DNA from 4 places in the Alteromonas sp. MmMcT2-2 genome. Region 1 is predicted to be linked to each of the others. Evidence: predicted binding sites of a transcription regulator. Region 1 holds the regulator's gene; each other region holds the start of a gene.
What was found. Region 1 encodes sigma-54, which starts transcription at its own class of promoters, with help from an activator protein. Its sites were predicted from a motif close to GTTGGCACGNNNNTNGNNT; they were not measured.
Positions count from the first base shown of each region.

Region 2: a site for sigma-54 is predicted at 2,070-2,088, ahead of glnA (glutamate--ammonia ligase). Genes of this name have one in related genera too.
Region 3: a site for sigma-54 is predicted at 2,176-2,194, ahead of MHM99_RS12030 (BON domain-containing protein). Genes of this name have one in related genera too.
Region 4: a site for sigma-54 is predicted at 1,986-2,004, ahead of MHM99_RS14160 (flagellar basal body rod protein FlgF). Genes of this name have one in related genera too.

Region 1 covers NZ_JAKRFA010000008.1:69,862-73,584, forward strand. The annotation lists gene lptA (lipopolysaccharide transport periplasmic protein LptA) at 1-159, shown strand, start outside; gene lptB (LPS export ABC transporter ATP-binding protein) at 162-887, shown strand; gene MHM99_RS06940 (RNA polymerase factor sigma-54) at 961-2,442, shown strand; gene hpf (ribosome hibernation promoting factor) at 2,473-2,760, shown strand; gene ptsN (PTS IIA-like nitrogen regulatory protein PtsN) at 2,774-3,217, shown strand; gene rapZ (RNase adapter RapZ) at 3,302-3,723, shown strand, end outside.
Region 2 covers NZ_JAKRFA010000006.1:33,077-36,799, reverse strand. The annotation lists gene typA (translational GTPase TypA) at 1-1,697, opposite strand, end outside; gene glnA (glutamate--ammonia ligase) at 2,155-3,564, shown strand.
Region 3 covers NZ_JAKRFA010000018.1:71,350-75,072, forward strand. The annotation lists gene MHM99_RS12020 (putative DNA modification/repair radical SAM protein) at 1-589, shown strand, start outside; gene MHM99_RS12025 (TIGR03915 family putative DNA repair protein) at 606-1,412, shown strand; gene MHM99_RS12030 (BON domain-containing protein) at 1,533-2,141, opposite strand; gene MHM99_RS12035 (endonuclease/exonuclease/phosphatase family protein) at 2,693-3,676, shown strand; gene MHM99_RS12040 (hypothetical protein) at 3,694-3,723, opposite strand, start outside.
Region 4 covers NZ_JAKRFA010000024.1:48,515-52,237, reverse strand. The annotation lists gene flgH (flagellar basal body L-ring protein FlgH) at 1-357, opposite strand, end outside; gene flgG (flagellar basal-body rod protein FlgG) at 369-1,157, opposite strand; gene MHM99_RS14160 (flagellar basal body rod protein FlgF) at 1,204-1,947, opposite strand; gene flgE (flagellar hook protein FlgE) at 2,172-3,557, opposite strand; gene flgD (flagellar hook assembly protein FlgD) at 3,572-3,723, opposite strand, start outside.

The DNA.
Region 1 (3,723 bases):
GGTGACAACATCACGTTCGATATGATTACCGAGCAATTGCTAGCGACTGGCGGCGCAGGTAAGGATGGTGAGGGTCGAGTGACCACAGTATTCACACCTGAGACCATTCGCAAAACTTCGTCTAAGAAAGACAAAAAAGACAACGAGGGCAATGAATAGCAATGGCAACTTTGAGCGCTAAAAATCTTGCTAAGGCTTACAAGTCACGACAGGTTGTTCGAGATGTAAGTCTGTCTGTCTCAACGGGTCAAATTGTTGGTCTTCTTGGCCCAAATGGCGCTGGTAAGACCACCACATTCTACATGATTGTTGGTTTAGTGAATCTGGATAAAGGCAAGATTGAAATCGACAACAATGAGCTAACTCATCAGCCCATGCACGAGCGCGCACGCCGCGGAATTGGCTACCTACCGCAGGAAGCCTCTATTTTCAGAAAGCTCACAGTGCATGAAAATATCATGGCCATTTTGCAAACCCGTAAAGATTTAAATTCACAACAGCAAGAAGAAGAAGCAGATGCGCTACTTGATGAATTTAATATTAACCATATACGTAATAGTACGGGGATGAGTTTGTCAGGGGGCGAACGCCGTCGCGTTGAGATTGCCCGCGCTCTGGCAGCAAAACCGCAATTTATTTTGTTAGACGAACCATTTGCTGGTGTTGATCCAATATCAGTTAATGATATAAAGAAGATAATACAACATCTTCGCGATAGGGGTATTGGAATCCTTATCACGGACCATAACGTACGAGAGACATTGGATGTTTGTGAAAAGGCGTACATTGTGAGTCATGGCGAGCTTATTGCGCAAGGAACGGCGGAACAGGTTTTAAGTAATCAAAAAGTAAGGGATGTATACCTAGGCGAACAATTCAGGCTATAGTTAATGTAACCGAATTGTCATTTTTCAGTTTCGCTCTGGTATATTCAATTTAGAGCATTTAAATAAGACGTAGATGAAACCATCTTTACAGCTAAAATTTAGCCAACAACTTACCATGACACCACAGCTTCAGCAGGCCATTAAACTGCTGCAGCTTTCTACACTTGATCTTCAACAAGAGATCCAAGAAGCGCTCGATTCTAATCCGCTATTAGAAGTTGAAGAAGGTAACGACGAGCCGCAACTAGAAAAGAACAATATCGACAACGATGACAGCGGCTCTGAGGCCACTGCTTCTGCATCTAGTGACACACTAGAAGCCGGCGATGCACTTGAGAAAAACGATCTTCCCGATGAGCTGCCAATCGACAGCACATGGGACGAATACTACTCTGCTTCATCTTCGCCAGCTCCAGGTCCATCCAATGACGACGAGCAAATCTTCCAAGGTGAGACTACTGAAGATATTCAAGAGCACCTTCTTTGGCAAATGCGCCTTACCCATTTCTCGGATACCGATCGCGCAATCGCTACAGCAATCATCGACTCTATTGACGAGTCAGGTTATTTAACCGTTACCCTTGATGATATTTTAGAAGCGGTTAACGATGATGATATGGAAGAGCCGATTGAAATGGACGAAATAGAATGTGTGCTAAAGCGCATTCAGATGTTCGACCCTATTGGTTCTGGCTCACGCTCTCCACAAGAATGTTTGATGGTGCAATTGCGTCAATTTTCAGAAGACACACCGTGGCTTGCTGAAGCGAAGCAACTGATTGAAGAGTACTCTGACTTACTGAGCAGCAAAGACTATCGTACGCTTATGCGTAAAAGCCGATTGAAAGAAGATCAGCTACGCGAGGCAATGCGTTTACTGCAAACCTTGAATCCTCGCCCAGGTAGTGCTTTAGTTACTAAAGAGCCTGAGTACGTTATTCCTGATGTCTCAGTAACCAAGAAAAATGGCCGTTGGGTGGTTGAGCTGAACCCCGACAGTCTGCCTAAGTTAAGCGTAAATCAACAATACGCTGCAATGAGTCGCCGTGCCAAGAATAGTAGCGATTCACAGTTCATCCGCTCACACATGCAAGAGGCTAAGTGGTTCATAAAGAGCCTTGAATCTCGTAACGAAACCTTAATGAAGGTTGCAAACTGCATTGTGCAGCAGCAAATGGGCTTTTTTGAGCACGGCCCGGAAATGATGAAACCAATGGTGCTAAATGATGTCGCAGAAATGGTAGATATGCACGAATCCACTATTTCGCGAGTGACAACGCAAAAGTACATGCATACGCCACGTGGAATCTTCGAATTGAAGTATTTCTTCTCAAGCCATGTTGCAACAGAGTCTGGTGGTGAATGTTCATCTACAGCGATTCGTGCATTGATCAAGAAATTAGTGGCCGCAGAAAAGCCTAGCAAGCCGCTAAGTGATAGCAAGATTGCTTCATTGTTGGCCGAACAAGGCATTAAAGTTGCCCGGCGAACAATAGCAAAGTACCGGGAATCGTTGTCGATCCCGCCGTCGAACCAACGCAAAAGCCTTATTTAATCGGGCTTAATAATATAAGGAAGACGAAATATGCAAATCAACCTTACTGGTCATCATGTCGAAATCACCGACTCTTTGCGTAATTATGTCGATACGAAGTTCAGCAAACTTGAACGTCACTTTGATCACATTTCTAATGTGCATGTCATCCTGAACGTTGAAAAATTAAATCAAAAAGCCGAAGCGACCGTTCATTTAAGTGGCGCTGAAGTATTCGCATCCTCAGAAAATACCGACATGTATGCGGCGATTGACAGCATGGTTGATAAACTCGACCGGCAGGTAATCAAGCATAAGGAAAAACTGAAAAAACATTAGTAGTTAATTAAGCATGGATATACAAGCCATCGTAAGTCTGGACCGCACCGAGTGTGCGGTTCAGTGTAATAGTAAAAAGCGAATTCTTGAGATCATCGCTGATATCGCTGCCAAGCAAAACGAGAACATTGATCAGGCAACGGTACTCAACAGTTTGATGGCTCGAGAGCGTATGGGTAGTACAGGCATAGGCAATGGTATCGCCCTGCCCCACGGACGCCTGCCGGGCCTTGAGAAAGTGATTGCCATTGTTGTAACCAGCACGCCAGCAATCGACTTTGACGCCCTTGACGAGAAACCCGTAGACATCTTTTTTGCGCTACTCGTTCCCGAGGAACAGACCGAAGGACACCTTCAAACGCTGGCCACCGTGGCTGGTAAACTAAGCGACAAAGAAACGATTAAAGCAATACGTCGCGCAACGACAAGCGACGATATTCTATCTGCATTAAGTTAAACATTAAGCGCCTATTAACCGTTTAGTAGGCGCCTAATTCAACAACGCGTATGTGATAAAACCAGAATATTAGGGAGAAAGTAGGTGAAGCTGATAATAATCAGTGGTCGTTCGGGGTCTGGTAAGTCTGTCGCACTTCGCGCATTGGAAGATTTAGGTTATTACTGTGTTGATAATATCCCGGTAAACTTACTTCCCACCTTAACCCATACAGTTGTTGACGAGTACGATCAGGTTGCGGTAAGTATCGATGTGAGAAACTTACCTAAAAATCCTGACGATTTGGTAGAAATTCTAGACTACCTGCCTTCTTCGTGGTCGATGACCATTGTTTACATTGACGCGAGCGATGATGTACTAGTTAAGCGCTTCAGTGAAACCCGCCGCCTTCACCCTCTCGCCAAGCTTAATAAGTCGCTTTCAGAAGCCATTAAAGCCGAGTCTGCCCTACTTGCTCCTATTACAGAACGCGCAGATTTATATTTAGACACTGATAAGCTTACCAT
Region 2 (3,723 bases), on a different contig from region 1:
CTGATTGGTGGAACTAGTGTTTGCGCTTCGTCAGTACCTGATGCACGAACGTTAGTAAGCTGCTTACCTTTAAGGGCGTTTACAGTAAGGTCGTTGTCACGGCTGTGAATACCGATAACCATACCTTCGTACACTTCAACACCGTGACCGATGAATAGACGACCGCGTTCTTGAAGGTTAAACAGAGCGTTAGTTAGTGCTTTACCGTTTGCATTAGCGATTAGAACACCGTTCTTACGCTTACCGATGATACCGCCTTTGTACGGACCATAGTGATCGAACGTGTGATATAGCAAGCCAGAACCCGACGTTAACGTCATGAACTCTGTTTGGAAACCAATTAGGCCACGGCTTGGAATGATAAAGTCGATACGTACACGACCTTTACCATCTGGAGACATGTCAGTCATTTCTGCTTTACGCAGACCAAGCTGTTCCATGATTGAACCCTGGTGCTGTTCTTCACAGTCGATAGTCAGGGTTTCGTATGGTTCTTGCGTTGCGCCGTCAACTTCTTTCAGAATTACTTCTGGACGTGACACTGCAAGCTCGTAACCTTCACGACGCATGTTTTCGATAAGAATACCTAGGTGAAGTTCACCACGACCAGATACGCGGAACTTGTCCGGATCAGGCATTTCTTCAACGCGCAGTGCAACGTTGTGTACTAGTTCGTCTTTAAGGCGCTCTAGAATGTTACGTGACGTTACATACTTACCTTCTTTACCTGCAAACGGCGAGGTGTTTACCTGGAACGTCATGGTTACTGTAGGCTCGTCAACCGTAAGTGGAGGAAGTGCTTCTACAGTGTTGACGTCACAAATGGTGTCAGAGATCTTAAGTTCGCCAAGACCTGTGATTGCAATGATGTCGCCCGCGTGCGCAGATTCAACTTCGTGACGAGCAAGGCCAAGGTAGCCGTAAACTAAGCCTACTTTGCCGTTGCGCTTTTTGCCATCAGCAGTAACAACCGTTACTTGTTGATTTGGCTTAACAGAACCACGCTTAACACGACCTACGCCGATAACACCCACGTATGAGTTGTAGTCAAGCTGAGAGATCTGCATTTGGAATGCGCCGTCGATATCTGCATCAGGAGGAGAAACCTGGTCAACGATAGTTTGGAACAATGCCGTCATATCGTCTTCTTTAGTATCTGCATCTAGTGATGCCCAACCGTTAAGTGCAGACGCATAAACAACTTGGAAATCTAGCTGTTCGTCAGTTGCACCTAGGTTGTCGAATAGGTCGAAAACTTGATCCATAACCCAATCAGGACGCGCACCAGGCTTGTCGATTTTGTTGATAACAACAATTGGCTTAAGACCTTGAGCAAATGCCTTTTGCGTAACGAAACGGGTTTGTGGCATCGGGCCTTCTTGCGCATCTACAAGTAGAAGTACAGAGTCAGCCATCGACATTACACGCTCTACTTCACCACCGAAGTCAGCGTGTCCTGGAGTGTCTACGATGTTGATACGGTAGTCGTTCCAGTTAATCGCTGTGTTCTTAGCTAGGATGGTAATGCCACGTTCTTTCTCGATGTCGTTCGAGTCCATTACGCGCTCTTCTTGCTCGCCTCGAGATTCAAGGGTGCCAGACTGCTGTAACAGTTTGTCTACCAGGGTGGTCTTACCGTGGTCAACGTGGGCGATGATTGCGATGTTACGCAATTTATTAATATCAGTGGTATTCATGCTTATATAGAGCCTGTGTAAATCAACGTCTACTTCAATTCAGTGGAAAGGAGTATGCGTTAGATTTGTTGCAAAAAAATGCAGATAGAAAAATTTGCGCGGATTGTACAGAAAAACCACGACGTTTGCGCATCTTTTTTTTGATGGAAACGAGTTTTATTGGTTTTCAAACACTTGTTCAACAAATAACCAGCCCCGTTGCACTTAATTGATCATATTTGGTGGCTATACGCTACAAAGTAATCTAGGCTGATTGACGTACAAATGAGCACAAAACGCCATATTGGTGCAACATTGCACCAATATAATGCAATTTAATTCAAACGGAAGTGATAGATGCCCGTCTATGCCACAGAAATCGGTATACATATAGATGGCATGATAATCGCTTTCACTTTTGCCACTGTTGGAGTGAAGCTGATCATTCCGCATTTTTACATTAAACCTGGAGGACACGATGTCAGTAGAAAAGGCATTAGAGCTGATTAAAGAAAGTGAAGCGAAGTTTGTAGATTTACGTTTTACCGATACAAAGGGTAAAGAACAACACGTATCTATTCCTGCGAGCGTTGTTGATGAAGAGTTTTTCGAAGAAGGTAAAATGTTCGATGGTTCTTCAATCGCTGGCTGGAAAGGCATCAACGAATCAGACATGGTTCTTCTTCCAGACGCAACAAGCTGCGTAGTTGACCCTTTCGCTGAAGAGACACAAGTAAACATCCGTTGTGACATCGTTGAACCTTCAACAATGGAAGGTTATGAGCGTGACCCTCGTTCAGTTGCTCGTCGTGCAGAAGAATTCCTAAAATCAACTGGCATCGGTGACACATGTTTCTTCGGCCCAGAGCCAGAGTTTTTCCTTTTTGATGACGTACGCTTCCACACTGACATGGCGGGTTCTTTCTACAAGATTGACTCTTCTGAAGCAAAGTGGAACTCTGGCGAAGAGTTTGAAGGCGGCAACATGGCACACCGCCCTGGCGTTAAAGGCGGTTACTTCCCAGTACCACCAGTGGACTCTGCTCACGATATCCGTGCTGCAATGTGTCTAGTTATGGAAGAGATGGGCCTTGTTATCGAAGCGCACCACCACGAAGTAGCAACTGCTGGCCAAAACGAAATTGCTTGCCAATTCAATACGCTAGTTAAGAAAGCTGACGAAATTCAAGTTTACAAGTATGTTGTTCACAACGTTGCACACGCATACGGTCAAACAGCTACCTTTATGCCTAAGCCGCTTGTTGGCGATAATGGTTCTGGTATGCACTGTCACCAATCTATCTCTAAAGATGGCGTAAACATCTTTGCAGGTGACAAGTACGCAGGTCTTTCTGAGGAAGCACTTTACTACATTGGTGGTATCATCAAGCACGCGCGCGCAATCAACGCGTTTGCTAACGCTTCTACTAACTCATACAAGCGTCTGGTTCCTGGATTCGAAGCACCGGTAATGCTTGCATACTCTGCACGTAACCGTTCTGCATCTATTCGTATTCCTCACGTAACTAGCGATAAAGCACGTCGTATTGAAGTACGTTTCCCTGACCCAACAGCTAACCCATACCTAGCGTTCACTGCTATGCTTATGGCGGGTATCGACGGTATTAAGAACAAGATCCACCCTGGTGATTCAATGGATAAAGACTTGTACGACCTACCGCCAGAAGAAGCTGCTGAAATTCCAACAGTTGCAAGCTCGCTAGAAATGGCACTTGAAGCTCTTGATAACGACCGTGACTTCCTTAAAGCTGGTGGCGTTATGACTGACGACATGATTGATGCATACATCGATCTTAAGTCTGAAGAAGTAACGAAACTTAACATGACTACTCACCCTGTTGAGTTCGACATGTACTACAGCTTGTAAATTCGCACTGTATAGTAATTTATACTAAAGCCCGCTCTGCGGGCTTTTTTTATGCGTACAATTTATCTACTATGTTTTTATAGCTATGCTAATGAATATTCTTTCATGCTGTATCAACTGCGCACAGGGCTTTGCCCGCTTGCATCTGCATACAACTAG
Region 3 (3,723 bases), on a different contig from region 1:
ACCTCGCTTTGCTCCTGGCGGACAGTCCACCCAGATGATCATAGGAGCCGATGACTCAAATGATAAAGTTATCCTTGGCACGAGTGTCAAACTGTATGGTCAACAAAAATTGCGGCGCGTTTATTATTCTGCATTTTCGCCCATCCCAGATGCGTCTGAAGTCTTGCCTCTTAAACCGGCACCACTTATCCGTGAACACCGACTTTATCAGGCCGATTGGCTCCTGCGCTTTTATGGATTTGGTTTAGATGAAATCGTACACAACGACATGCTAGATATGGAGCACGACCCCAAGCTTGCGTGGGCGCTACGCAATCGCCACATATTTCCCATCGATTTAAACAAAGCTGACAAGCTACTTTTATTGCGAGTTCCTGGACTGGGAGCACGCACAGTACAAAAAATTCTGGCTATTCGACGTTACACGAAGCTTAGCTGGTTCGATCTCACAAAAATGCGTTTACCCTTACAAAAATTAAAACCGTTCATTACTGTTAGCGATTATTCCCCCGCTATACATTTGCTCGATAGCAGTAACTTTGAACAGCAATTTAAACAACCAAAACAGTTTGAATTGTTCAGCGCCTAATCTAATTGGTACCGCAATGAAAAAAGTAACAATTTCATCAGTGCCCGGATACGACGAATGGCGAAAAGCATCGAGAGAATGTCTAGCCCAACACATACCTCCCGAGAACGTTACATGGCAAACTTCGCAATCTAACCAAGACGACTTGTTTGCCGTGACCGATTCGTCCAACGCTATTGGTGAAAGCCAAACGAATTTCAGAATTCCCAGATCAGTTTTAACGCTGTTGAAGTATGCGTTATGCCACCAAGCCCCCGATCGTTTCGCTTTATGTTACCGCGTTTTATGGCGAGTAGTTTTCGAAAACAGAAACCTTATTCACTTAAAAACTGACGAAGATGTGTTGCGTCTCAACGTGCTGGCTAAAGCAGTAAAACGCGATGCATATAAGATAAGTGCTTTTTTGAGATTTCGAGAAGTTGTACTTGACGGACAAGAGCATTTTATTGCGTGGTATGAACCAGAACACTTCAGCTTGGAATTGAAGCTCGATTTTTTTCAGACTCGTTTTAAAAATATGTGTTGGTCAATACTTACCCCTTATCGAGCTGCGCATTGGAATACTAAAACACTTGTTTTGGAAGATAATCCTGATCCAAGTATCATTCCGAATGATGACAGAATTGAAAAATACTGGCTTACGTATTATGCAAATATATTTAATCCTGCCCGCGTAAAAACAAAGGCATTGTTAAGTTCAATGCCAAAAAAATACTGGAAGAATATGCCTGAGACGTCGCTTATTAACGATATGATACGCCAATCGGATGCTAGAGCACGTAAGATGATACTAAATGGAAAAAAGGTGGAGAATGGTGAATAAGTTCTCCTGACAAATATTAGCAGCTGTGCTTCCTTTGTTTATTGCGATTTGAAAAGCTCTGTAAAACGTGACCAAAAAAAAGGGGCCGAGGCCCCTTTTTTGTGTAAAGCAACAATGATATTAGTTCATCGCAGTTTCAGTAACTACACGAAGGTTGCTTTCAACATCTTTCACGTCAGACGCATTCTTAGCAATTTCCACAGCTAGGTCACGCTCAGCATCAGAATCAACGTCGCCAGTCAGTGTTACTACACCGTTTTCTACGTCAACATCGATGTCGAAACCTGAAATATCGGTATCCATAAGAAGACGAGTTTTGATTACTGTGGCGATTTTGGCGTCAGTTAACTCGCTTGTGCCTTCGTCAACAGTATCTTCCATGTCATCTGACATGTCGCCTTCCATATCTTTGTCAGAGACAACCGTTAGCTTGTTGTCTACAGACGTTACACCGTCAATATTCGCAACTAGCTCTTCCGCTAGCTTTTTATCAACAGAGTTCTCAACCTTACCAGTAAGAACGACATTACCGTTTTTAACGTCAGTATTAATGTCGAATGAATCAAGGTTACCATTGAACAACAGCGTTGCCTCTGCTTTGCCATCAATCCATGCGTCTTTGGCACCTTTCTCCCATTTATTACTTGCGCTGTCTGTGTCCATGTCACCTGCATATGCAGCTGTAGTCAAAGTTGTAGCAACAATCATAGAAATAAGTGAACGTTTCATAACATTTCTCCTTTGTCGAAACTCGTAGATAGTCATGCCAATTCCTTGCCAACAAAATAAGACATTGTTTTATATGATAAATATTAATATCCAGGGCTAGTTAAGTAAGTTTTGTTTTGCAAACTTTGCCTTTGTTTGAGAACTTTTTACTTAATTTTGTTAATGCCCAAAACTCGTCAACTTCACTTAAGAAAAGCACCTATCAATTGTACTAGGGGATAACTTTTTGTCGTTGGCCGCCGCTAAGTTACAGTGATACTTAGGTTAAACTTATTTCACAAAGCTGCCGTAGTTATAACGATTTGTGTCGCTTCACTGGGGCCTGTTGACCTTTGTTGTACATTTTTGCAGCGGTCTGTGTGCCATCTAGACAAGGCGAATGTTTGACGGTTTAGTGGTTCTAAATCGAGAACATTCAAAAGGCTTCCATTTAGACCAAAATTCGTACACCAAAGGTCAACAGGCCCTAGCTATAGTCATCAATTTAATTTTGCAGACAGAAGCAACATGTGGAGTGTTTTTCGTTAATTAAACTCAAGGACCAACTAGACATGGATACTGCACTTACTGCTGTTTCAGTCTTATTTATAGCCGTAAGCTGGGCCCCTTTGCTTCCTTCTTCTCACTGGTTAGTAAGAGTGTGGGAATTTCCGCGACTACAAATAGCAGCTATCATTTCTTTGTTAATTGCTGGGCATATTTTTGAATCAACCTATTACGCACAGATAGATAGCCTAGCAGTAATTATTGTCGCTGGATTAACAGTTAGCCTTATTTATCAGGTTATCTGGATCATTCCTTATACCCCTCTGTATAAAAGAGAAGTTAGGCACGTCGAGGTTGAGAGTGCGAGCCAAAAGCTAAGTGTTTTATCAAGCAATGTGTATATGCCTAATGACGATTTTCGCAAGCTCATTGAACATGTACGTAATAAGCAACCTGATTTTCTCGTAACGTTGGAATCTAATGAGAAGTGGCAGAAAGGCATCAGTGAAATTGAATCTGAATACCCGTATCGTAAATTTTGCCCACTCGAAAACCTCTACGGTATGCATCTTTATAGTAAGCTTCCCTTTGAAGAGGTCTCATTGCGATTTCTAATAGAAGAAGATGTGCCGTCTATGAAAGTTAAAATCAATCACCACGGACAAGATGTCACGCTATATTTTCTTCATCCAAAACCACCAAGCCCAACAGAAAACACGTATGCAAAGCCCAGAGACGTAGAACTTACTGTTGTGGGGGAAGAAATAGCTGAAACAGAGGGCCCTATTATCGTCGCTGGCGATCTTAACGATGTGGCTTGGTCACCTACTACCAGAAAGTTCAAGAAAATAAGCGGACTTTTAGACCCACGAGAGGGGCGCGGTTTTTTCAATACATTTCACGCGAAATATCCTTTAGTGAAATGGCCGTTAGACCACGTATTTCACTCGGAACATTTTGCATTGGTCAATATAGAGAAGCTTGAAAGCATAGGCTCAGACCACTACCCGCTTTATACCGAACTAGCGCTAATCACGGACAAGGAGTAATACTCAAGACTGTAAATCTAATGAGAGCTACGGTGTTTGACACACCA
Region 4 (3,723 bases), on a different contig from region 1:
TATTCCCAATTGTACCGACTCTCCGCCAATATTTATCGCTTGCCCAGCAAGCCCGGTAATAGGGTTAAGATTGACGTTTGAATCTTTCGCTGTGCTAGTGTCGGCTGATTTGCTCGCTTGGGTATTCTCGCTTAACGTTACAGTGATGATGTCACCGACTCTTCTTGCGGTAACGTCAGAATATAAGTTGTTAGCAAGCTGCGAACGAAAAAGCGAGCCATCTTCTACTACCGTTTCACGCGGGTAATCTGGCACTACCGGTGCAAACGACGGGTCGTTTGCCTGAACGGGAGGCTCGTTTGTACTGGCGCAACCGCCAAGTATCAGAAGTGCAGCAGATAAACCTAAAATACGCATGATGCTACCTACTAAAGTTGCTGAATAACCTGACCAAGCATTTGGTCGACCGATGAGATAACCTTTGAGTTCATCTCATACAAGCGCTGGCTTTCGATAAGGTTTACTAACTCTTCGGTCACGTTTACATTAGACGTTTCCAACGTGCCTTGTGAGATATAACCCAAACCTTGCAGACCAGGGATCCCCTGAATAGGTGCACCGCTTGACGCTGTCTCTACATAAAGGTTTTGTCCGGTTGGTTGTAATCCGGTTGGGTTAACAAAGTCAGAAATATTAAGCTGACCGAGTACCTGCGGTTCAGCTTGGCCCCGTATGCTCACGCTAATTTCACCATCTTGAGAAATTGTGATTTGTTGCGCATCTTCGGGAATAGCCACTTCAGGCTGAAGCAAAAAGCCCGCGCCAGATGTAACAATTTGGCCTTGGTCGTTCAGTGAAAACTGACCATTTCTCGAATATGCAATGGTGCCGTCTGGCTGCAATATTTCAAAGTAACCACGGCCCTGAATTGACATATCAAGCGCGTTTTCAGTGGTTAACAGGTTACCTTGCGTGTGTGCTTTTTGAGTAGCAACGACCTTCGAGCCTGAACCAAGCATAAGCCCAGAAGGTAGCTCTGTGTCGGCTGACGAACGACCGCCTGGCTGATTGATATTCTGATAAAGCAAATCTTCAAACACCGCGCGGTCTTTTTTAAAGCCCACTGTTGATGCGTTTGCTAGGTTGTTAGACACCACGGCCACATCAGTCTGTGCGGCGTCTAGTCCGGTTTTACTTATCCATAGTGCTGGATGCATGTTAACCTCCGACGTTGCTCATAGGGCAACGGTGATAAAAATTCTTTTACAGGATGCGTAGTAGCTGATTACCGCGAGTATCAAGCTCTTCTGCTTGCTTCATCATTTTGACTTGAAGCTCGTAGTGACGCTGCAGACTTATCATGTCCACCATTTCGTCAACAGCATTAACGTTGGAACCTTCAAGCATGCCCGACATTACTTTTACGTTGGCATTGGCTGGCGCTATTGAGCCATCTTCCATTCTAAATAAGCCGTCATTGCCACGTTCCATGTCTGCATAGTTTGGACTAACTAATTTAAGTCGCCCCACTTCTTCAATAACATTGGCAGGGGCACCTAACTGTCTCATCGACAACGTGCCATCGGCGGCGATATTGAGGTTATCTAAAGGAACAGGAAGGAATATTGGCCCATTGTCACCAAGCACGACGCGATCGTGGATATCTGTCAAAATTCCGTCATCGCCTAACTTGAAATTTCCATCACGCGAGTAAGCTTCTTGACCATTTTGATCTTGTACAGCGAACCAACCATCACCTTGAATGGCTACGTCTAAATCGCGGTCTGTTTTAATCATCGGACCCGACTCGTAGTTATTCGACGGGCTCTCTGTCATGGAAAACACGCGAGTCGGCAAACCTTCGCCGTAGGCCGGCATTGACCTTGCCTGCTCTAACTGCGCTCTGAATCCCGTTGTCTGTGCATTAGCCAAGTTATTGGCCCTAATCCCTGTTCCTAGTAGGTCTTGGGAGGCGCCACTTGCTGAAATATAGAGAAGTTTGTCCATGACTGACTTTTGACTCTGATTAAACCTTAAACAAGATTTTGCAAAGGCAGTGCCAATCTGTGGATATTTAGTGCAATTGAAAAATAAGGGCGGTATTAAATTGATATATATAGAAAAATAAAAAGGTCGCATTGTTGCGACCTTTCTAAATCGGGTCAAATAGGTACGGTTTTCCGCGCCTAAAATTTGCCGCTTAGCAATCTGCTAATGTGGCTTACTGCAAACTATCGAATGTTAAGGATAGTCTGGTTTAGCGAGTTGTTCACTTCAAGCGCGCGCGAGTTTGCCTGGAAGTTACGCTGAGCGATAATCATGTCGATGAGCTCAGTGGTAAGGTTAACGTTAGCTTGTTCTAGCGCCGAAGAGTTAATTTCGCCGAAAGTACCGGTTGTTGCTTCACCCGCTAGTGCCTCACCTGAAAGAATACTTTCCTTCCACTGAGTACTGCTCTCTTGAGTTAGGCCTTGTTCATTAGAAAAGCGAACCAAAGCGACACGAACAATAGGTTCAGACGTACCATTAGAGAACGTCGCGCGAACCAAGCCATCCGGACCAATGTCGATACCTGTTAATCGACCTACAGGCAAACCGTCCTGTTCTAGTGAAGTAACTTCAAACGCAGAGGCGAACTGAGTCGGCTCATTAGGCGTCGCGTTATTAACATCGAGGTTAAAATCAATGCTTATTTGCTGAGTAGGATCTGAGCCATTAGCAAGAATACCTGCGCCTAACGCTTCTGTTTGCATTTTGAAATCAAGTGTAGGTAGGCCATCAGGCGTTTCCATGCCAGCAAAATCACCACCTTGAGAGAAGATAAGTTTAGATGCTGTTACGGCGTTACCAGTGTTACCACCGACACTATTTACTGCTGTTGCTGGGTCTGTGTCATTACCCGCTGAATCTGTCATATCAACTAGCGTGTCATCGATTGCAGTAGCAACATACCACTCATTATCAACACCCGGTGTCGCATCCTTTATGAAGTAATAGGTCATTACGTGACTATCACCTAACGAATCGTAAACGGTTACCGATGTTGCGGCGTTGTAGGTAAGCGGATCTTCAGGGTCAAAATCTTGTGGATCTAGGGCTGCATCACCAGCAGGCAAGTTCATTCGAATGTCAACTTCTGTGGTTTGTGCGGGAGAACCCGAAGAGTCTGGAATACGCACTGGCTCAGTAGTACTAAGTGCTACCGAGGCACTTGTACCATCAGAGTTAACGGGGAAACCCAATAAGTTATCGCCGTTACTGTTAACCACGAAATTGTCGCTATCTAACTTGAACTGACCCGCACGTGTGAACGAGAAGTCGCGAGACGTAATTTCAGGTACTGTCGCAAAGAAACCATTACCCGTGATCGCCAAATCAAGCGAGGTATTGGTAAACTGAAGGCTACCTTGAGAAAATTGCTGAGCAACTTCTTGAGTGAGTACACCGTCACCTACTTTAGTTTTACCACCTGAAAGCAGTGATGCCGCATAAACATCGCCAAATTCAGCGCGAGATTCTTTAAAGCCAACTGTATTTACGTTTGCGATGTTGTTGGCGGTTACATCCAAATCTTTTTGTGCGGCTGATACGCCACTCAGTGCAATATTAAAAGACATTATTGATTCTCCTACTAACTGCCGATTTGAATGACGTCATCAAGATTGATACTGACATCACCATCCAAATTCAAAATTACGCCTTGACCACTACCAGCCAAGCTTACACTTCCAACATGGCGATTAACGGCGGTATTCAGCTGAACACCTTCTCCATTCAACTCGC